4 regions of the Salinifilum ghardaiensis genome follow, and region 1 is predicted to be linked to each of the others. Evidence: riboswitches for the same ligand, from Rfam matches in the RefSeq annotation. Region 1 holds a riboswitch; each other region holds the start of a gene.
The links. A riboswitch is a leader RNA that binds a small molecule or an ion and turns the genes downstream of it on or off. The one in region 1 is predicted to bind cobalamin.
Positions count from the first base shown of each region.

Region 1 (5,206 bases):
TCGGGCTCGTCGGCGGCGCACGCGGCGGAGCCGGTCGGCTCGGCGCCGCGCTCCGCGGCCGGGGTCGCCGGGACCGCGTTGAGCTTGCCGTCGGTGCCGCGCAGCGTGCTCTTCTCCACCTGGGTGGCCGAACGGGAGCGCAGGTAGTAGGTCGTCTTCAGGCCCTTGCGCCAGGCCGCGCGGTACAGCGCGTCGAGCTTCTTGCCGCTCGGGGAGGCGATGTAGAGGTTCAGCGACTGCGCCTGGTCGAGCCACTTCTGGCGGCGCGCCGCGGCCTCCACGATCCAGGAGCTGTCCACTTCGAACGCGTTCGCGTACAGCGCCTTGAGGTCTGCGGGGACGCGGTCGATGGCCGAGACGGTGCCGTCGTGGTACTTCAGGTCCGCGACCATCGCCGCGTCCCACAGGCCGCGCCGCTTCAGGTCCCGCACCAGGTACGGGTTGATGGCGGTGAAGTCGCCGGACATGTTGGACTTGACGAACAGGTTCGAGAACAGCGGCTCGACGGACTGGCCCACACCGCAGATGTTCGAGATCGTCGCCGTCGGGGCGATGGCCAGCACGTTGGAGTTGCGCATGCCCGTGTTCCGCACCCGCCGGCGCAGCCCGTCCCAGTCCATGCGCGCGGAGTGGTCCAGCTCGGCGTGCTCGGGGTCGCGCGCCTGCTCGAGCAGGCGCAGCGAGTCGACCGGCAGGATGCCGCGGCTCCACAGCGACCCCTCGAAGGAGGAGTACCGGCCGCGTTCGGCCGCCAGCTGCACCGAGGCGGCGATCGCGTAGTAGCTCACCGCCTCGGTGCTCGTGTCGGCGAACTCGACGGCCTCCGCGGAGGCGAACGGGACGCCCTGCTCGAACAGGGCGTCCTGCAGCCCCATGACGCCCAGCCCGACGGGGCGGTGGCGGAAGTTGGAGTCGCGGGCCTCGTCGAGCGTGTAGAAGTTGAGGTCGATGACGTTGTCCAGCATGCGCACGGCGGTGGTGACCGTGCTCTCCAGCCGCGCGTGGTCGAGGCCGCCGGAGCCGACGTGCGCCCGCAGGTTCACCGACCCGAGGTTGCACACGGCCACCTCGTCCGGGCCGGTGTTCAACGTGATCTCGGTGCACAGGTTGGACGAGTGCACCACGCCCGCGTGCTGCTGCGGCGAGCGCAGGTTGCACGGGTCCTTGAACGTCAGCCACGGGTGGCCGGTCTCGAACAGGGCGGTGAGCATCCGCCGCCACAGCTCCACCGCCCGCACCCGGCGGAACACGGCGATCTCGCCGCGGTCGGCGGCCGCTTCGGCGGCCCGGTAGCGCTCGGCGAAGTCGGTGCCGCAGGCGTCGTGCAGGCCGGGCACCTCGTCGGGCGAGAACAGCGTCCACTCGGCGTCGGCCTCGACGCGCCGCATGAACTCGTCCGGGATCCAGTTCGCCGTGTTCATGTCGTGCGTGCGGCGCCGGTCGTCGCCGGTGTTCTTGCGCAGGTCGAGGAATTCCTCGATGTCGATGTGCCAGGTCTCCAGGTAGGCGCACGCCGCGCCCTTGCGCTTGCCGCCCTGGTTGACGGCGACCGTCGTGTCGTTGGCGATCTTCAGGAACGGCACGACGCCCTGCGAGGTCCCGTTGGTGCCGCGGATGCGCGCACCGAGCCCGCGCACGGGCGTCCAGTCGTTGCCGAGCCCGCCGGAGTACTTCGCGAGCATCGCGTTGCTGCGGTACGAGCGGAAGATCGACGAGAGGTCGTCGTCCACAGTGGTGAGGAAGCACGAGGACAGCTGCGGACGCAGGGTTCCCGCGTTGAACAGGGTCGGCGTCGAGGCCATGAACGTGAACGTCGACAGCAGCTCGTAGAACTCGATCGCACGCCGCTCCCGGTCGTCCTCGTGCAGCGCCAGGCCCATGGCCACGCGCATGAAGAACGCCTGCGGCAGCTCGAACCGCACCCCGTCGTCGTGCAGCAGGTAGCGGTCGTGGAGCGTCTGCAGGCCGAGGTGGGTGAACTGCAGGTCGCGCTCGCCGACGAGCGCGGCGGCCAGCCGATGCAGGTCGAACCGCTCCAGCTCCGGGTCGAGCAGTCCGAGGTGGACGCCCAATCGCACGTAGGCGGGGAAGTGCTCGGCGCAGTCGGTTCCCGGTTCGCCGGTGTCCGATTCGGACGCGGTCGTGCCGAGGTGCTGCAGCGCTTCGCCGCGCAGCGCGTGCAGCAGCAGCCGGGCGCAGACGTGCGAGTAGTTCGGTTCGGACTCGACGAGGGTGCGCGCGGCCATGATCTGCGCCTGCGCGAGCTCCTCGGCGCGCACGCCGTCGTAGAGGTTGCGGCGGATCTCGGCCAGCACCGGTTCGGCGTGCACGTCGGCGAGCCCGCTGGTCGCGTGCTGCACGAGGCGCACCACGCGGTCCCAGTCGAGCGGGCGCAGGCGGCCGTCGGGTTCGCGCACGCTCAGCTCCGGCGTGCGCGCGGGTGCTGCAGGGGGCGCTTGGGTCACGACGCTCTCCTCTCGCGAGTCCGTCCGTATCCGGGACCTCGCGAGCGGGAGTGGTGGACGCCGGCGCGCTGCGCCGCTGCGGTGCGTTCCGCGTGGCGGGTTCTCCACCCGGCGGGGTGGTCCGCGTGTCCGGGGCCCGCCCTCGAGGCCCGGCGTGCGTGCGCGTTCTCCCGCGCACACCGGTGGCAGGTCTTCGGACTCGCGGGCTTCCGGCGCTCGGCCGGCCCTACTGGCCGTCGCTTCCCGGACGTGCGTCCAGTGCTGCACCACCGCGGGGGTGGTGACGGCGGTCGTTCCCGCTCACCGCTGCGGGGCAGTCCCGGATTCCCACCGGGTTCCCTCTCGCCTCACCGGACCGTTCCCGGCCCCGTGAACCACCAGCACCGAGCACACTACATGTTGCGATGCGCGATCGCGAACGGGGCCAGATCCCGTGTCGCGGCGGCTGCTCGATGTCGAGCACCCGGAGCGGGGGCTTCCCCGGAGGCCCTGCTACGCACCCACCCGCGTTTCCGGGGCCACTTCCTCGTGTTTCACCGCACCCACCGGTAGCGGTGCTCGGGCCGCCCCGCCGACCCGTACCGCATCCGCAGCGCGGCCTGCCCGTCGGCGCACAGGTGCTCGAGGTAGCGCCGCGCGGTCACCCGCGCGATGCCGGCGCGCTCGGCGACCTCCACGGCCGACAGGTCGGACTCGGCCGCGCGCAGCGTCTCCGCCACGAGCTGCGCCGTCTCCGCCGTCAGCCCCTTCGGCAGGCTCGTCCGCGAGGTCGGGCGGCGCACGCCGAACACGCGGTCCACGTCCCGCTGGGTGGCCTGCTCCACGCCGGTGAGCTTGTCGCGCACCGCTGCGAAGCGGTCCAGCTGCTCCCGCAGCGCGTCCAGGTTGAAGGGTTTGAGCAGGTAGTACATCGCACCGCCGTGCAGCGCGGCGCGCACGTTGTCGATGTCGCGCAGCGCGGTGATCACCAGCACGTCCACGGGCGTGCCCGGGCCCGGTTCGTCCGGCGCCCGCAGCCGCTGCAGCACGTCGATGCCCGACATGTCCGGCAGGTAGAGGTCGAGCAGGACGAGGTCGGGCTGGTGCTCGGCAACGGCGCGCAGCGCCTCGGCGCCGCTGTGGGCGACGCCGACCACCGCGAACCCCGGCACCGAGGCGACGAAATCCCGGTGGTTGCGCGCCACGCGCGCGTCGTCGTCGACGACGAGCACCGACAGCACCGGCTCCCACCTCCTGCGCGGCGTCCGCGCGGGCCCTCCGCTGGGAGTCCCCGCCTCCGACGGGTCCTGCCCCCGAGGGGCGCGGCTTCCGACGGCACGGCGGCCGCCACCGGCACCGCGCGGACGTGCGCAGCGGCCGGCGACGTTACCGGCGTGCTAGCGCGCATCCTCTCGCACCGGGAGGTAGGCGCTGAACACGGTCTCCTCGGTGGCGTCCACGTCCACCGACCCGTGCCACCGCTGCGCGGCCTGCCGCACCAGCGCGAGCCCGAGCCCGCGGTGGCCGGTGCCGCCGCTCCCCTTGGTGCTCACCCCGGCGGCGAACACCTCCTCGGCGACCGCGGGAGCCGGGCCCGGGCCCGAGTCGGTGACGCGGATCTCCAGCAGCGGTTCGCCGTCCCGGTGCAGCCGCACGAGCAGCTCCACCCAGCCGGAGCCGCCCACGGCTTCGAGGGCGTTGTCCACCAGGTTGCCCACGATCAGCAGCACGTCGTCGCGCAGCTGCGGCGGCAGTTCCCGCGGCACGTCGCTGAGCGCGGCGAGCTCGAACTCCACGCCCCGCTCGGAGGCCTGCGCCGACTTCGCCAGCACGAGCGCCGCCAGCGCGGTGTCGTGGACGCGCTCGGACACGGACGTGCTCGCCCGCGTCGTCGTGGCGGACAGCTCGGACAGGTACTCGCGGGCCTCGCCGACGGCCCCGAGGTCGAGCATGCCGGTGACGGTGTGGATGCGGTTGGCGAACTCGTGGGTCTGCGCGCGCAGGCCGTTGGCCATGGTGCGCACGCCGTCCAGCTCACCGCCGAGCCGCACGATCTCGGTGTGGTCGCGCAGCGTCACCAGCCGTCCCGTGCCCTGCTCCCCGATGCGCACCGGCCTCGGGTTGCACACGAGCAGCCGCCCGCCGACGGCGAGGAACACGTCCTCCCGGGTGTCGGCACCGCTCAGCACGTCGCACAGCTGCTCGTCCAGTCCCAGCTCGCGCGGGGTGCGGCCGACGCAGTCCCGCGGCAGCCCGAGCACCTCGCGGGCCGAGTCGTTGGCCAGCAGCACGGTGCCGTCCGCGCCGACGGCGAGCACGCCCTCGGTGATGGCGTAGAGCAGGGCTTCGCGGCTCTCCAGCAGCTCGGTGATCTCGGCGGGTTCCAGGCCGTGCGTCTTCGCGCGGATCCTGCGGGAGATCCACAGCGCGCCACCCGCGCCGAGGGCGAGGGCGAGCAGCAGGGTCGTGCCGATGACGGGCAGCGCGTTCCGCGCGGCCAGCGTCACCCGCGAGGACAGCACGCCGACGGAGACGTAGCCGACGACCTCCTCGGCCTCGTCGCGCACCGGGACCCGGGCGCGCAGGGTGAGCCCGGCCGGGCCCCACTCCACGCCCGTCCACGTGTTGCCGGCCAGCACCGGTGCCGGGTCGGTGTGCGGGTGGCCGCCGATGGCGCGCGGGTCGGGGTGCGAGTGCCGGATGCCGTCAGAGTCGACGATGACGACGTAGCGCACGTCGGCGGCGCGGCGGATCCGCGCGGC
Region 1 covers NZ_CM137101.1:625,379-630,584, forward strand. Annotated here, with positions in the region: gene ACVGV0_RS02800 (ribonucleoside-diphosphate reductase subunit alpha) at 1-2,495, opposite strand, end outside; cobalamin riboswitch at 2,633-2,862, opposite strand; gene ACVGV0_RS02805 (response regulator) at 2,999-3,685, opposite strand; gene ACVGV0_RS02810 (ATP-binding protein) at 3,842-5,206, opposite strand, start outside.

Region 2 (5,206 bases), 1.8 Mb from region 1:
GCCGATTGGCCACCACCTCGCGCCAGCTGCCGAGCACGCTCGTGCGCTGCGCTTCGATCGGCCGGGCGGGCAGGACGAACCACTGCAGGACCGTCAGCACCGCGAACACCGCGCAGGCCAGCAGTGCGACGGCGCGGAAATCGGTCGCCAGCAGCGCGGCTCCGAGCAGGGGACCCGCGAACGTCCCGGCGTGGCCGAAGACGTTGAACACCGCGAAGGCCTCGGCACGCCGATCGCCGGCCTCGTGCATCAGGTAGGTCCGCACGGCGGGGTTGAACAGGGCCCCGGCCAGCCCGGTGAGCACCGTGGCGAGGACCAGCCCCGGCAGGGAGGTCAGCACGCCGAACAACCCGAACGACAGCACGCGCAGCGCACAGCCCGCGATGATCATCGGGCGGCAGCCCAACCGGTCAGCAGCGGTTCCACCGAGCAGGAACATGCCCTGCTGGCTCAGGTTCCGCACCCCCAGCACCACACCGACCAGCGCGGCACCGTATCCGAGGTCGTCGGTCATGTAGGAGGCGAGGAAGGGCAGCAGCATGTAGAAGCCCAGGGTGATCCCGAACTGGTTGATCACCAGCAGCCTCGCCGGCCACGACAGCATCCGGAATCCGCTTGTTCTCACGAGTTCTCGTCCTCTTCGCACACGTCGCAGCGCTCGCGCGCCGAGCTCCGCCGGGGGCAGGGGTCGGTGATGGTGCCGCACCTGCTCCACCCCAGCGGTGCGGCGGCGGCCGGGTCGTCGACCTCGACCGGCTCCGCGGCGCTGTGCCCGTCCAATCCGTTGCGCTCGCGGAAATCGTCGTCGTAGATCGTGTCCCAGTAGCGGTGGGGACCGTCGGGGAAGACCGCGACCACCTCGTGCAGGCCGGCCTGCTGCGCGCACCAGGCCGCGACCGTGGCGGCGGCGCCGGTGCTCCACCCGCCCGTGGCGAAGGCGTGCCCGGCCAGCCTGCGGCACGTGTCGACGGCCTGCGCCGCGCCCACCCAGTGGACCTCGTCGAAGGCGCGGTAGTCGACGCTGCCCGGGTGGATGCTGCTGCCCAAGCCCCGCATCAGCCGCTCTCCGGCGGGATGGCCGAACACGGTCGAGGCCGGCGCGTCCACGCCCACGATCCGCACCTCGGGCCGGTGCTCGCGCAGCACCGCGGCGATGCCGGCGCTGTGCCCACCGGTGCCGACGCTGCACACCACGGCGTCCAACCGGTCGAACTGGTCCACGAGCTCCAGTCCCAGCCCCCGGTAACCGGCGGGGTTGTCCGGGTTGTTGTACTGGTCCGGCCAGTACGCGCCGGGAAGCGAGTCCACCAGTTCGCGGACCCGGTCGCGCCGCGCCCGCTGCCAGCCACCCCGCGGGTGGGGTTGGCGCACGACCTCCACGCGCGCGCCGTGCGCCCGCAGCAGCGCGCGCGTCATCCCGTCGAGCTCGTCATCGGCGACGATGACCAGCGGGTGCCCCAGGGCCGCGCAGACGTAGGCCAGTCCCACGGCCAGGGTCCCGCTGCTGGATTCCACGACCGGTGCTCCGGGCAGCAGCTCGCCCCGGTGGCGCGCTCCGTCCAGCATCGACAACGCCGCTCGGGCCTTCATGGTCCCGGGAGCGAGTCCTTCCAACTTGGCCCAGAACCCCGGGTGCCGGCGCGGCAGCGGAGTGTCCACACGCACCGCGGGGGTGTTCCCGATCAGGTCCAGCAGGGAGAGGCACTTGGCGCCGCCGGTCTTCGCGCCCGCGTGCGTCAGCGTCACGGCCGACCACCGCCCGCGGCCGAGTAGAGGTGGATCTCGGTGGCATCGCCGGTGAGCCAGAAGAAGGGGTACGGCTCCGCCGACAGGGCGTCGACGCCGGAACCGAGCAGTTCCCGCGCGACCGCGCTGCCGGTCTGCGCGAACATCGTCAGGGCGAGACCGCGGTCGCGGCACAGCCCGGCGATCTCGTTGAAGGTGTCGTTGCCGAGCACCATCCCGGAGGCGAGGACCGCCCGGGCTCGGCCGATCGCCTGCCGGTGGCACTGCAGCACCGGTTCGTCCCACTCGGTTCGCCCGCCCCTGAGGTCGCAGGCGACGTAGTCGACACCGCGCTCGCGCAGCGCCGACAGCAGCGAGTTGACCACGCCGATCACGGCGACGCGCCCGCCCGCGGGCACGTGCACGAGCTCCGCGACCGCCCGGGCCCGGGCGGTGGACTTCTCCAGCGAACCTCCCGGGGGCAGCCGCACCGTCCTCCTCCGCGGGTCGCTGATGTGCGGTCGCACGCAGGTGAGGTACGCGTCGAGCGCGGCCACCCGCACGGCGGGTTCGGGGTGGGACAGCAGGGCGTCGACGCGGCAGCCGACGATCTCCTGCACCTCCCGCTCCCCGAGCTCACCGGGTTCCACGGCGCACGAGCCCACGGCATCGTGCACGCGGATGCTGAGCACCGTGTTGACGTAGCTGCTCCTCCTGCCGGAGTGCTGCGAGCCCTGCACGGTCAGGAACGCGACCGAGGCGCTGAAGGACTGCGGGAGGTCGTCGCGGTCCCGCGCGAACTGCCCGCCCAGCGCGCGCTGCGCCAGCAGGTCCGGCGAGGTTCCGTTGCGTCCGGCCGGGGCCGAAGCGGTCGAAAGCACAGTCGTCTCCGTACGATCCACGTGAGTTGAGGGGTTGCCAGCGGTGCCGGGGCTTTTCACGCGCCCTGCGGGTCCACCGCCGCACGCGGGTCGTTCGGGGACGGCCGTGCGGTGCACGTGTCGTGACGCACCTGTGTACCTCCTTCGGGGCTCCGCGACCCCGCTTCGAGTCGGCGCGACGGCGTCAGTGTCCTGACTCGTGGATTCTCGCCGCCCCTCCGGCCTTCCCACCGGGCTCTCCGGCAGTGGCCGCGGGTGGAGGGAAGCTCCCCACTCACAGTGGCGGGACCGTGCCGGATTCGCACCGGCTTCCTGGTCGCCGTCGCAGTACGTGATCCAGAAGTACGCAGCCGCCCCACCGGATGTCAAGCCGCCCCGAGCGGTTCCCCGCCGGTGCCACCGGAGCGCCCGCGCACCGCCGAACCCGGCATGAGCAGCTGTTCCCCGCGGAATCCCGCGCTTTCAGCATCGATTTTGCTGTTGCAAGCGTGTTGCATTAGTCTCGGACACGTGGATCGGAACGGACGTTCGAGGAGCCAGGACATGCCCGGGGGAAGCGATCGAGCGCTCGGCGACTACACCGTGCGGCGCGCACGCCTGCACGACGTCGAGGGAGCGCGCACGCTCATGCTCGACACCTTCTACCACGTGCTCGGCCACGGTTACGTCCCCAGCTGGCACGCCGACGTGATCCACCTCGAGGACACCTACTTCCGCACGCCCGGCCACGCCCTGTTCGTGGCCGCGCTGGAAGACGAGGTCGTCGGAACCGCATCCGTGCGCTCGGACGGGCCGAAGAGCCCACCGCATCCACAGTGGATCGCCCAGCGCTACGGCACCGCGGAGACGGCGCAGATCTTCCGCACCTACGTCCGCCCCGAGCACCGCAGGAACGGCCTGGCCCGCGCGCTCGTCGGCCTCGCCTGCGAATTCGTCGCCGCGGCCCCCGAGTACACCACGCTCTACCTGCACACGAACCCGGCCGTGGACGGGGCGGAACCGTTCTGGCGCAGCCTGGCCACGGAGATCCACGACGGGCGGCAGGACGGCCGGCACAGCCCGTCCGTCCACTTCGAACTCCCCGTGCGCCCGGCCGCGGTGTGAAGCGCTTCCGGCGAACCACAGTGGATGGAGGAGTTGCGGTGGGAGGAGTACGACATCGTCGACCACCACGCGTGAGCGCGACTGCGGTCGCACGTTCCCGCGCTCGGGGTTGTCGGCGGTGCTCCGACAGGCCGAGCGCGCTCGCGAAGCGCGAGCCGCAGCACGCACCGGGCGCCCGCAGCCCCGGGAACTACCTCACAGCGGGCCGGTGATCTCGGCGAGGAGCGCGTCGTAGCGCTCCGGCACGTCCGGCAGCCGGCCCATCTCGCCGGAGAGCGTTGCGATCCGCTCCGCACGCTCACGTCCCAGCACGGGTGCGGCCAGGTTCCGGAACTTGCCGGTGATCTCCCGCCCCGTCATCGGTGATTCGGGACCGCCCGGCGCCGAGACCGCTCCGGACCGGAGACTGCGGCCGTCGCGGAGCACCAGCGTCGCCTCGGCCCAGCGCTGCTCCGGGAAGACCCGCTCGAACTCGGGCGCGACCTGCACGCGCAGCGACCGGCTCAGCCTCCGCAACTCCGCCCCCGCCCCGCTCGGCGCCGCCAGCAGTTCGGCGCCGACCCGCCCGTGCACCGCCGCGGCGGCCACGGCGAACGGCAGGCTGTACTGCGCCTGCTCGGTGCTCGCCGGTTCCCGGGCGGCCAGCCGGGCAGCGGCCGCGAAGGTGCGCACGTCGATCCGCGCGATCTCCCGGCACCCGACGTCGGACGCTCGCATCGGGCCGAGCACCGCCTCGATGGCAGGATGCGCCCACCGGCACACCGGGTAGGGTTTGAAGTACTGCTCCCGGATGCGCCACCGCACCCCGAGGTCGCCCCAGAGCTCCGAGTGCTCGACGAGGCCCGCGGGCGCACCCGTGAACCCCCGGGCAGCCAGAACCGCCGCGTGCACACCCGCGTGCGCGCCCCACGCCGAACCGTCCTTGACCATCGCGGGGCGGTCGACGCAGCGCATCATCGGACTGCGGGGAGCGTGGTACTCGGCGATGCCGAGGGCGTGCCCGCTCTCCTCCGGACCGATCCCGAGCGAGCGCGCTGCCACGGCCGCGCACCCGAGGGCGTTCCAGCCGCCCGAGGCGTGGTACTCGGAAGTGGCCGCGTGCAGCGCGATCCCGGCGCGGGTGGCGATCTCGTAGCCCACGACCAGAGCCGTGATCAGCTCCCGCCCGGAGCGCGCACCGGTGCTGGCGAGCACGGCGGGCAGCACCGCCGCACCCGCGTGGCCCTTGGTCAGCGCGTGCCCGTCGTGCCCGTCGAAGCTGTCCAGCACGGCGGCGTTGGCGAACGCCGCGCCCGCCGGGGAGGACAGCCGACCGTCGAACCACAGCTCGGCCCACCTCGCACCAGCGGGCATCTCCGCGGCGGCGTGTTCCAGGGCGATCCGCGCCATCGGCGTGCGCGCCCCCGCCGCGGCCACGCCGAGCAAGTCGAGCAAGCACCACCGCGCCCGTTCGACGACCTCGGGGGGAAGGTCGGCGAAGCGCAGCTCGCAGGCGA
Region 2 covers NZ_CM137101.1:2,399,122-2,404,327, reverse strand. Annotated here, with positions in the region: gene ACVGV0_RS11030 (MFS transporter) at 1-625, opposite strand, end outside; gene ACVGV0_RS11025 (PLP-dependent cysteine synthase family protein) at 622-1,746, opposite strand; gene ACVGV0_RS11020 (Rossmann-like domain-containing protein) at 1,743-2,606, opposite strand; cobalamin riboswitch at 2,772-2,971, opposite strand; gene ACVGV0_RS11015 (GNAT family N-acetyltransferase) at 3,150-3,710, shown strand; gene ACVGV0_RS11010 (MmgE/PrpD family protein) at 3,906-5,206, opposite strand, start outside.
Region 2: it holds a riboswitch for cobalamin, as region 1 does, so the genes downstream of both, ACVGV0_RS11020 (Rossmann-like domain-containing protein) here and ACVGV0_RS02800 (ribonucleoside-diphosphate reductase subunit alpha) in region 1, are expected to answer to the same signal.

Region 3 (5,206 bases), 2.1 Mb from region 1:
GTGCGGCGGGCAGCACGGCTGCGGTCGGCCGCGGGCGGACGGCGAGCGGTGGGGGAGGCGCCCGCCCGCGACGCGCGGTCACCGCGACAGGACCGCCACCGCGGGGTCGACCGGAGCCGTCACCGCGGCAGGGCCGATAGGAGCCGTCACCGCGGCAGGGTCGAGCGGACCTTCGCCGCCGCGTCGGCCATGTTCCGCAGCGCGGCCTCGACCTCCTCGTAACCGCGGGTCTTCAGCCCGCAGTCCGGGTTGATCCAGAGGCGGTCGGCGGGAACGGCGCGCAGCGCCTCGTCGGCGAGCGCGGCGATCTCCGCGGTGTCCGGCACCCGCGGGGAGTGGATGTCGTACACGCCGGGACCGATGCCGCGGCCGTAGCCGACCGCGTTGAGATCGGTCAGCACCTCCATCCGCGACCGGGCCGCCTCGATGCTGGTGACGTCGGCGTCCAGGTCGACGATCGCGTTGATGACGTCGCCGAACTCCGAGTAGCACAGGTGCGTGTGGATCTGGGTGCCCGCGGCGACGCCCGACGTGGCCAGCCGGAAGGCGTGCACCGCCCAGTCCAGGTAGGCGGGCTGGTCGGCGGCCCGCAGCGGCAGCAGCTCGCGCAGGGCGGGTTCGTCGACCTGCACCACGCCGATGCCGGCCGCTTCGAGATCGGCGACCTCGTCGCGGATCGCCAGCGCCACCTGCCGTGCCGTGTCCGCCAGCGGCTGGTCGTCGCGGACGAACGACCAGGACAGCATCGTCACCGGCCCGGTGAGCATGCCCTTGACGGGCTTGTCCGTCTGCTGCTGGGCGAAGGTGCTCCACTCGACGGTGATCGGAGCCGGCCGCGAGACGTCGCCGAACAGGATCGGTGGACGCACGCAGCGGGACCCGTAGGACTGCACCCACCCGTGGCGGGTGCTGACGAAGCCCTCCATGTACTCGGAGAAGTACTGGACCATGTCGTTGCGCTCCGGCTCACCGTGCACCACGACGTCCAGCCCGAGCCGCTCCTGCAGCCGGATGACGCCGGTGATCTCGTCGCGCATCCGCTGCCGGTAGCTCTCCCGGTCGATGGTGCCCGCGGTCAGCGCGGCCCGCGCCTTGCGCACGTCACCGGTCTGCGGGAACGAACCGATCGTCGTGGTCGGCAGCGGCGGCAGCCGCAACGCCTCCTGCTGGGCCTGCCGACGCCGCGCGTACTCCTCCCGGCGGGCGTCACCGGGGCGCAGCGCGGCGACCCGGGCGCGCACGCGCTCGTCGTGCACCCGGGCGGCGTGCGCGCGGTCGTCCACGCGGGCCCGCGCAGCTGCCAGTTCCCCGGAGACGCTGTCGCGGCCCTCGTGCAGCGCCCGGTGCAGCGTGACGACCTCCTCGAGCTTCTGCTCGGCGAAGGCCAGCCACGAGCGCACCTGGGGGTCCAGCTCGGTCTCGGCTTCGACGTCGTAGGGCACGTGCAGCAGCGAGCACGAGGTCCCGACCGCCAGTTCGCCCGCGGATCCGCGCAGCCGCTCCGCGGTCGCCAGCGCCCGGTCGAGATCGGTGCGCCAGATGTTGCGCCCGTCGACCAGGCCCGCCACCACCGACTTGTCGCGCAAGCCGGTCAGTTTCGGAATCTCCTCCACTGTGGAGGGGCTGGAGACGAGATCGAGCGCGAGTCCCTCCACCGGGCTGTCGGCCAGGATCGGCAGCGCCTCGCCGAGATCGCCGAAGTACCCGGCCACGAGCAGTTTCGGTCGCTCTTGCAGCTGGCCGAGGCGGGCGTAGGCCGAGCGCAGGGCCTGCAGCTGCTCCGCGGTGCGATCCGCGGCGAAGGCGGGCTCGTCCAGCTGCACCCACGGCACGCCGGCCCGGTGCAGCTCGGCCAGCAGGTCGGCGTAGGCGCTGACGAGGTCATCCACTGTGTCCAGTGGAGCGAAGCCCTCCGGCGCGTCCTCGGCCGGCTTCGACAGCAGCAGGAACGTCACCGGCCCGACGAGCACCGGCCGGGTGCTCACGCCCTCGCCGACCGCCTCGCGGTACTGGTCCACCACGGTCGTGTCGGACAGCGCGAACCGCGTGTCCGGACCGATCTCCGGGACCAGGTAGTGGTAGTTCGTGTCGAACCACTTGGTCATCTCCAGCGGCGGCGTGGACTCCGCACCGCGCGCCATGGCGAAGTACGTGCCGAGCGGGTCCAGGCCCAGCTCGGTGTAGCGGCGCGGTACCGCGCCGAACGTCACCGCCGCATCGAGCACCTGGTCGTAGTACGAGAACGTGTTGCTCGGCACGGAGCGCAGCCCGGCATCGGCCAACGTGCGCCACGTGCCGGCGCGGATGTCCCGCGCGGTGCTGCGCAGGTCGGCCTCGCTGATGCGGGAGTTCCAGTACCGCTCCAGGGCACGTTTGAGTTCTCGGTTCGGACCGATCCGGGGGTAGCCCAGGACGGTCGATCCGATGGTGCTGGTCAACGCTTCTCCTCGGTTCGACGACACGGGGACGCCGAAGTCCGATGGGGGATGTGCCTGACCACCGGCACGTGCGGTGCGCGCAACTGCGGGCCGCACCGGTGCCGATCGCCCGCAGGGTCCTCCCTCGAGACCTCGGACACGCGCACGTCGCGGTGACGCGCGCACCGGTGGCAGGTCTTCGGACTCGCGGGCGTTCTCGGAGCTCGTCCGAGGTTCCTACGCGCCGTCGGCTTCCCAGGCGCTCGGCCCAGTGCCCACCCGACCCGTCGGTCGGGGACGGCGTTCGTTCCCGCACACCGCTGCGGGGCAGTCCCGGAATCGCACCGGGTTCCCTCTTGCCTCGTGCCGCCCTCCGCCGGGAAACCCGGCGCGGCCGCACGAACCACCAGCACGCATGAGACTACCCGCTCGGCGGCGTGTGACAAGACCGCCGCGGCCGCGCAGCGGTTCCCGGGCGGCGGGGGCGCCCCGGTTGCCGTGGAGTTCCGCGGCGGGACCGGCGCGGAGGAGATCCGCGCCACAGCGGTCGCACCCGCACCCGTGCGCGGGTGCTCGCCCCGCCGCGGTGACCACGGTGGACACCGCGGCGGCAATCGGCCGCGCCCCACCCGCGCGGGGCCGGGGAGAACGGGGGCGGGTGTGGCGCTCCGCCCGGCGGGGTAGGGGCAGGGCGTGCGGCGGCATCCCTCGGGCGGTGCCGCCGGGAGGCGGCGAAAGCTGAGAGGAGGAGCGATGACCACGGCTCGCGAGTTGATGACTCCGGGGACGCACTGCGTGCGCAGTGACCAACCGGTGCGCGAAGCGGCCCGGATGATGGCCGATCTCGGGGTGGGGTCGATGCCGATCTGCGGACCCGACGACAGGGTGAAGGGCGTGATCACCGATCGGGACGTGATCGTCAAGGTCGTCGGTCAGGGCCGCGATGCGAGCAGTTTCCCCGCCGGTGACCTCAACCAGGAGGAGGCGGTGACCATCGGCGCGGACGACTCGGCCGAGGAGGCGCTGGAGACGATGCGGCAGCACCGGGTGCGCCGGCTGCCGGTGATCGACGGCGACCGCCTCGTCGGGATGCTGGCGCTGGCCGACCTCGCGCGTTCGCTGCCGGAGCAGCGCAGCGGTGAGCTCATCGCGACGCTCACCGCGGAGTGACCCGGCAGCTCCGGAGCGCCCCGGTCGTCCCGGGGTTCCCGGCCGTCCCGGCGGCAGTCGCCCCGGGACGGGGTGCCCCGCCCCCGTCAACCGCCGAACGGATCGTGCACGTGGTCGACGATGTCGGCCACCGAGGTGATCGTCCTGTCCGGCTGGAAGGGGTACTGGCGCGCGGTGTCCTGGCCGGAGAGGCCGGAGAGCACGAGGATCGTGCGCATGCCCGCCTCCATGCCCGAGCGGATGTCGGTGTCCATGCGGTCGCCGAGCAGCAGGGTGCTGTCAGCGCTGACACCGAGCGTGCGCAGGGCGAAGCGCAGCATGAGCGGGTTGGGCTTGCCGACGTAGTACGGCGGCTGCTCGGTCACGCGTTCGATGAGCGCGGCGACCGCGCCCGTCGCGGGCAGCGAGCCCTCCCGGCCGCGCCCCAGCTCGTCCGGGTTCGTGGCGAGGAACCGCGCCCCGCTCTCGATGAGCCGGATGGCCTTGGTGATCGAGCTGAAGCTGTACGTGCGGGTCTCGCCGAGGATGACGTAGTCCGGGTCGTGCTCGGTGAGCACGTAGCCGGCCTCGGTCAGCGCCGAGGTCAGCCCCGGTTCGCCGACGACGTAGGCCGATCCGCCGGGCCGCTGCCGGGCGACGAAGGAGGCCGTGGCCAGCGCCGAGGTCCAGATGGCGTGCTCGGGGATGTCCAAACCGCAGGTCAGCAAGCGGGCGCGCAGGTCGCGCGGGGTGTAGGCCGAGTCGTTGGTGAACACCAGGTACGGCATCCCGTGCTGCTGCAGCGCGTCGAGGAACTCGCGCGCCCCGGGCGCGACGCGCTGCTCGTCGCGCATGAGCACGCCGTTGAGGTCCATCAGGTAGGTCCAGCGGGCGGTATCGGTCACCACTGCATGATCCATCGCATCCCGGAGCGGGGCGAACCCGGCCCCGCAGCGGGCGCGCTCAGTCGGCACCGACGCCGAACCGGGGTGCCGGCACCCCGGCGATGCGCTCGCCCCGCTCCGCGCGGTGCTGCGCGTCCACGATGACCGCTTCGGCGGCCACGCGTCCCTCCCAGCCGCGGGCCTCGCCGCTCTTGCGGGGTTCGATCGCCTTGTACACGTGGAAGAAGTGGCTCATCGCGCCCAGCTGGTACTGCGGGACGTCCTGCAGGTTCCGCACCGGCTCCATGCGCGGATCGTCCGCCGGGACGCAGAGGACCTTGGCGTCGGGGCCGCCCTCGTCGTGCATCCAGAACACCGCGATCGGGCGCACGCGGACCGCGCACCCCGGGAAGGTCGGGCTGTCGAGCAGGACCATCGCGTCGAGCGGATCCCCGTCCTCGGCCACGGTCCCCGGGAAGTAGCCGTAGTCGGCCGGGTACCGCGTCGCCGTGAACAGGGTCCTGTCCAGGCGGATGCGCCCGAGGGTGTGGTCCATTTCGTACTTGTTCCGCGATCCTTCGGGGATTTCCACGACCATGTCGAGATCCATGGCCTCCTCCGCGCTCCGGTCGTCGCTGCGATGCACCGCTGCCCCGCAGCGTGCCACGCGACCGGCGCGCGGCCGCGGTGCGCGCGACGCGTGTGGCGACCGTGGCCGGTGGTGCCGGAGCGGAGGCGGGGCGCGGTCCGGCAGGT
Region 3 covers NZ_CM137101.1:2,735,461-2,740,666, reverse strand. Annotated here, with positions in the region: gene metE (5-methyltetrahydropteroyltriglutamate--homocysteine S-methyltransferase) at 147-2,438, opposite strand; cobalamin riboswitch at 2,591-2,840, opposite strand; gene ACVGV0_RS12560 (CBS domain-containing protein) at 3,171-3,587, shown strand; gene ACVGV0_RS12555 (HAD-IIA family hydrolase) at 3,674-4,486, opposite strand; gene ACVGV0_RS12550 (inorganic diphosphatase) at 4,530-5,060, opposite strand.
Region 3: it holds a riboswitch for cobalamin, as region 1 does, so the genes downstream of both, metE (5-methyltetrahydropteroyltriglutamate--homocysteine S-methyltransferase) here and ACVGV0_RS02800 (ribonucleoside-diphosphate reductase subunit alpha) in region 1, are expected to answer to the same signal.

Region 4 (5,206 bases), 1.8 Mb from region 1:
CCACAGGATCTCGGCGATGTCGTCGCCCTGCGTCCGCATGGCCGAGGTCCCCCACACGGTGAGCCCGACCGAGCGGGGGTGGGACCCCTGGTCGGCCACGTGCCGCGCGATCAGCGAATCCGCCAGGGACGAACCGACGTCGAAGGCGTTGCGCGAGGGGATGGCCTTGGGGTCGACCGAGTAGAAGTTCCGCCCCGTCGGCAGCACGGAGACCAGTCCCCGGGTGGGCGAACCGGACGGTCCGGACTGGACGAATCCGCCGTCGAGGGCGTGCACCGCGTTGTCGATCTCGTCGGTGGTGCGCGCCAGCCGCGGCACGAGTTCGGCGCAGGCGAAGTGCGCGACCTTCTCGACCTGCGGCACGCTGCCGCCGAGCACCTCCTGCGCGGTCGCGGCGGCGCGGTCGGCGTCCCAGCCGGTGGTGGCCACGGCTTCCACGATGCGCCGCGCCAGCGACTCCAGCAGATCCACCGCGTCCGCCCCGGAGGCGGCGGGCCCGTCCACGAGGTCGGTCAGCGCGCTCGGCACGGACGCGCGGCTGCCGGGGTCGGCGAGCAGCGCCTGCTCGTCCATGCCGAAGTGCTCGGCCAGCGCCGAGCGCAGCCCCGGGACGGCGCCGACCGCTCCGCCGAAGACCTGCCGGGCGCGCAGCACGGCGAGCGCGTCGTTGACGAGCTCCTCGTCCTGCGGGGCCCTGCCCAGCACGTGCAGCCCGTCGCGGATCTGCACGTCCTTGATCTCGCAGAGGTAGCCGTCGATGTGCATCACGAAGTCGTCGAACGAATCCGCGTCCGGCTGCTCCTGCTGGTGCAGGTCGTGGTGCAGCTCGGCCGAGGTGACCAGCTCCCAGATCTGGTCGCGCAGCGCCGGCTTCTTCTCCGGGTCCATGTCGGACACCAACGCGTACTCGTCGAGCAGCTGCTCCAGCTTCGCGATGTCGCCGTAGGAATCGGCCCGGTCCATCGGCGGGATCATGTGGTCGATGACCGTCGCGTGCCCGCGCCGCTTGGCCTGCGTGCCCTCGCCCGGGTCGTTGACGATGAACGGGTACACCAGCGGCATGTCGCCCAGCACCGGGTCGGGGGCGCAGTCGGCCGACAGCCCGATCCCCTTGCCGGGCAACCACTCCAGCGTGCCGTGCTTGCCCAGGTGCACCACGGCGTCGGCGCCGAACTCCTCCTCCAACCACCGGTAGGCGGCGAAGTACTGGTGCGACGGCGGCAGGTCCGGGTCGTGGTAGATCGCGATGGGGTTCTCGCCGAAGCCGCGCGGCGGCTGGATCAGCAGCACCACGTTGCCGAACCGCAGAGCGGCGACGTAGATCGCGCCTTCCTCGTCGACGTAGAGGCCGCCCGGCGGCGTTCCCCAGTGCTCGACCATGCTGTCGGCCAGCGGCTTGGGCAGCGCGTCGAACCACTCGCGGTAGCGCGTCGCCGGGATCCGGACGGCGGCCTGCGACATCTGCTCCTCGGTGAGCCACTCGACGTCGTGCCCGCCCGCGGCGATGAGCCGGTGGATCAGCGCGTCGCCGTCCAGTCCGGACGTGTCGAGACCACCGAGGTCGTAGCCGGCGGATTCGAGCGCGCGCAGCAGCACCACGGCCGAGGCGGGGGTGTCGAGTCCGACGGCGTTGCCGACGCGGGAGTGCTTGGTGGGGTACGACGACAGCACGACGCCGAGGCGCTTGTCCCCGTTGCGGGTTCCGCGCAGCCGGGACAGGGCCACCGCTGTCCCGGCGACGCGCCGCGCGCGCTCCGGATCCGCGACGTAGACCGGGATCTCGTCCTCACCGGACTCCTTGAAGGAGAACGGGACGCTGATCAGGCGGCCGTCGAACTCGGGGACGGCCACCTGCATGGCGGCGTCCATCGGGGACAGCGCGGCGTCGCTCTCCTCCCACTGCGCACGGCTGCTGGTCAGGCACATCCCCTGCAGCACGGGAATGTCCAGTTCGGCCAGAGCGCCGGCGTCCCACGAGTCCTCGTCGCCGCCCGCGCTGGCGTTGGCGGCCACGGAACCGCCCGCGGCGAGCACCGTGGCGATCAGGGCGTCGCACTCGCCGAGGAGTTCGCGCAGCCCTTCGGCGTCCGCCAGGCCGCGCAGCGACCCGCAGTACACCGGCAGCACGTTGGCACCGGCGGCTTCGACCTCGTCGGCGAGCACGTCCACGAACGCGGTGTTCCCGGCCAGGGCGTGCGCCCGGTAGAACACGACGCCGACTGTGGGGCGGGCGGGGTCGTGCTCCCGGCTGCCGTGCACACCGAACTCGGGGGTCTTCTCCGGCGGCTCGAACGCGGTCCCGGTGAGCAGCACCGTGTCCGAGAGGAACCAGGCCAGGTGCGCGAGGTTGCGCGGACCACCTTCCGCCAAGTAGGACAGGGCTTGGGTGGCCACACCGGAGGGAACGGTGGACAGGGCCATCAGCTCCGCGTCCGGAGTCGCCTCGCCGCCGAGCGCGACGGTCGGGACACCGGTCTCGAGGACCGCGTCCAGCCCGTCCTCCCAGGCGCGCTTGCCGCCGAGCAGCCGCACAACGACGATGTCCACACCGGACACCAGGTCGGGCACTTCCTCAGCAGAGACGCGGGCCGGGTTCGCCACGCGGTAGTCCGCTTCGCAGGCACGTGCGGCGAGCAGGTCGGTGTCGGCGGTGGACAGCAGCAGCACACGTGTACTGGCGGATTCGGTCACGCCTCGTCCTCTCTCTCGGGGTGCGCGCCCCGGGTGGGGGTTTGCGGCGCTCGGAGTCTCCTGGCTCCCGGATCACCGCACCTCCCCCGCCTTCCCGCCCGTTCCGGGCCGTGGCATCTCAGGGGCAGCTCCCCGGTCACAGTGGCGCGACCGCCCCGGACTCGCACCGGGTTCCTCCGATTTCGCCGCAGGCTTGCCGGCCCATCCTAACGGGCGCGGCACGCGGCGCCATGAGCTGCTTCACCCGTCTCCCCCGCAACGGCGCCGGGCAGCGCCGCGCAGCGGGAGCGCGCGCGATCGTCGCAGGTGACCAGCGGTCGGCAGCGCCGCGCGGCGCGCGGGTGTGCTGGGCCACACCGGAGGGCGGCTCAGCCCGGCGCGCCCGCGCCACCGACGAGGTCGGCCAGCCTGGCCAGCTGCGCGGAGTCCTCCAGCGCCGAACCCACGGCGACCACCGAGGCCCCGGCCGCGAGGTACTCCTCCGCGTTGCCCGCGTGCACGCCGCCGGTGGCGACCAGGCGCATGCTCGGGAACGGTCCGCGCATCGCGCGGAACCACCCGGCGGAGAGCTCGGCGGCGGGGAAGGCCTTCACCCAGGTCACCCCCAGCCGTTGGGCCCACTGCATCTCGCTCGGGGTGGCCACGCCGGGCAGGTGCGGCACTCGCAGCTCCTCGCTGGTGCGCAGCACTTCGGAATCCAGGCCGGGAGCGACGGTGAACGCCGCGCCGGCGGCGTGCGCCGCGTGCAGCTGGTCGAGGCCGACCACTGTGCCGGCGCCGACGGGGCGTCCGCGCCGCCTGCCCGCTTCGACGGCGGCCCGCAGGGACGGCTCGGCCTCCCCCGTTTCGATCGGCACTTCCACCGCGCGGATCCCCAGGTCCCACGCCCGCTCGGCGAGGCTGACCGTGCGCTGCGGATCCATCCCGCGCAGGATCGCCATGACCGGGACGGTGAACAGCTCGTCGAAGGTGTGCATCTCAGCCCTCCCCGAACCGGAGCGCGCGCCAGCTCTGATCGGAGCGGTCCAACCAGCCGGCGAGCGCGGATTCCTCCGGCGGCGCGGTCTGGTCGGTGGTGCTGAGCAGGCTGTGCGCGGCGAGCAGGTGGCCGAACCGCAGGCGCCGCTGCGGGTCGAAGCCGCGGAGGACGCCCGCGAGGTACCCCGCGGCGAAGGCGTCCCCCGCCCCCACGGGTTCCACGACGTCGACGTGCGGCGCGGGAACGGACACGGGCTCGGCGCCCAGCTCCCAGGCCGCGTTCGCCGCGTCCTTGACGACGACGGTGCCGGGGCGCGGCAGCATCGCCCGCACCTCCTCCGCGGTGCGCGCGCCCCACAGCGCGGCTGCTTCGTCGAGGCCGACGAACACGATGTCGGCGAGGTCGGCGAGCTCCCGCAACCGGGGCGCCGCCTGCTCGGCCGGCCACATCGCGGGGCGGTGGTTCACGTCGAACGACAGCAGGTGCCGGCGTGGACGCGCGAGCAGGTGCTGCACCATCCGGTCGCAGGCCGCCGACAGGGCGGGGGTGATGCCGCTGACGTGCAGGACCTCGACGGCGTCGAGCACTCCGTCGCCGAGGAAGCCCTCGTCCATCGTGGAGGCCGCGGACCCGGAGCGGTAGTAGTGCACGCGCGTGCCGTCCGGTCCGGGGTTCTTGAAGTAGACCCCGGTGGGCGCGGCGGATTCGGTCGCGACGAGGTCGGTGGCCACGCCCGCGGCGGAGATGTCGGCGACGAGGCGCCGCCCGAGCGGGTCGTCGCCCACTTTGCTCGCCCATCCGACCCGGTGTCCCAGCCCGGCCAGGTGCATCGCCACATTGGACTCCGCACCCCCTGCGGAGAGGGTGAACCGCGCGGCGTTCTCGAGGGCGACCGGCTGCTCCGGCGCGATCAGCGACATCGTCTCGCCCACGCACAGCGCCTCGAACGCCCCGGGCAGTTCGGCGGTCATGCGGCACTCCCCTCTCTGCTCACGTCCGGCGCGGCCCGCGGCGGTGCGGCCGGACGCGCCGACCGGGAACACGCTACCCACCCGGCGTGCGCGATCCACAGCGACCGTGCACATGGTGCAAACGATCCACACGGCGCGGAGGTGGAGCCGACCTCTACGCTGGGGCGGGGCGATCACGACTCACCGTCCGCAGGCAAAGGAGCACTCATGAGCCTTCAGCGCCCGGTTGACCCGGACCCGTACTCGCTGCTGCCCGAGGTGCCGCAGTTCACCCTCGCTTCGACCGACGTGACCGACGGGCAGCCCATGGACCAGACCCACGCCTACGACGGCATGGGCATGGGCGGCCGGAACCTCTCGCCCCAGCTGAGCTGGAGCGGTTTCGGGGAATCCGCGAAGAGCTTCGTGGTGACCTGCTTCGACCCGGACGCGCCGATCCCGGGCGGGTTCTGGCACTGGGCCATGGTGGACATCCCCGCCTCGGTGGCCGAGCTGCCCGCGGACGCCGGCAACCGCAACGGCCAGGGCGTCCCGGCGGGGGCCTTCCACGTGGCCAACGACTTCG
Region 4 covers NZ_CM137101.1:3,945,865-3,951,070, forward strand. Annotated here, with positions in the region: gene cobN (cobaltochelatase subunit CobN) at 1-2,691, opposite strand, end outside; cobalamin riboswitch at 2,746-2,867, opposite strand; gene ACVGV0_RS17980 (bifunctional 4-hydroxy-2-oxoglutarate aldolase/2-dehydro-3-deoxy-phosphogluconate aldolase) at 3,060-3,668, opposite strand; gene ACVGV0_RS17985 (sugar kinase) at 3,670-4,641, opposite strand; gene ACVGV0_RS17990 (YbhB/YbcL family Raf kinase inhibitor-like protein) at 4,849-5,206, shown strand, end outside.
Region 4: it holds a riboswitch for cobalamin, as region 1 does, so the genes downstream of both, cobN (cobaltochelatase subunit CobN) here and ACVGV0_RS02800 (ribonucleoside-diphosphate reductase subunit alpha) in region 1, are expected to answer to the same signal.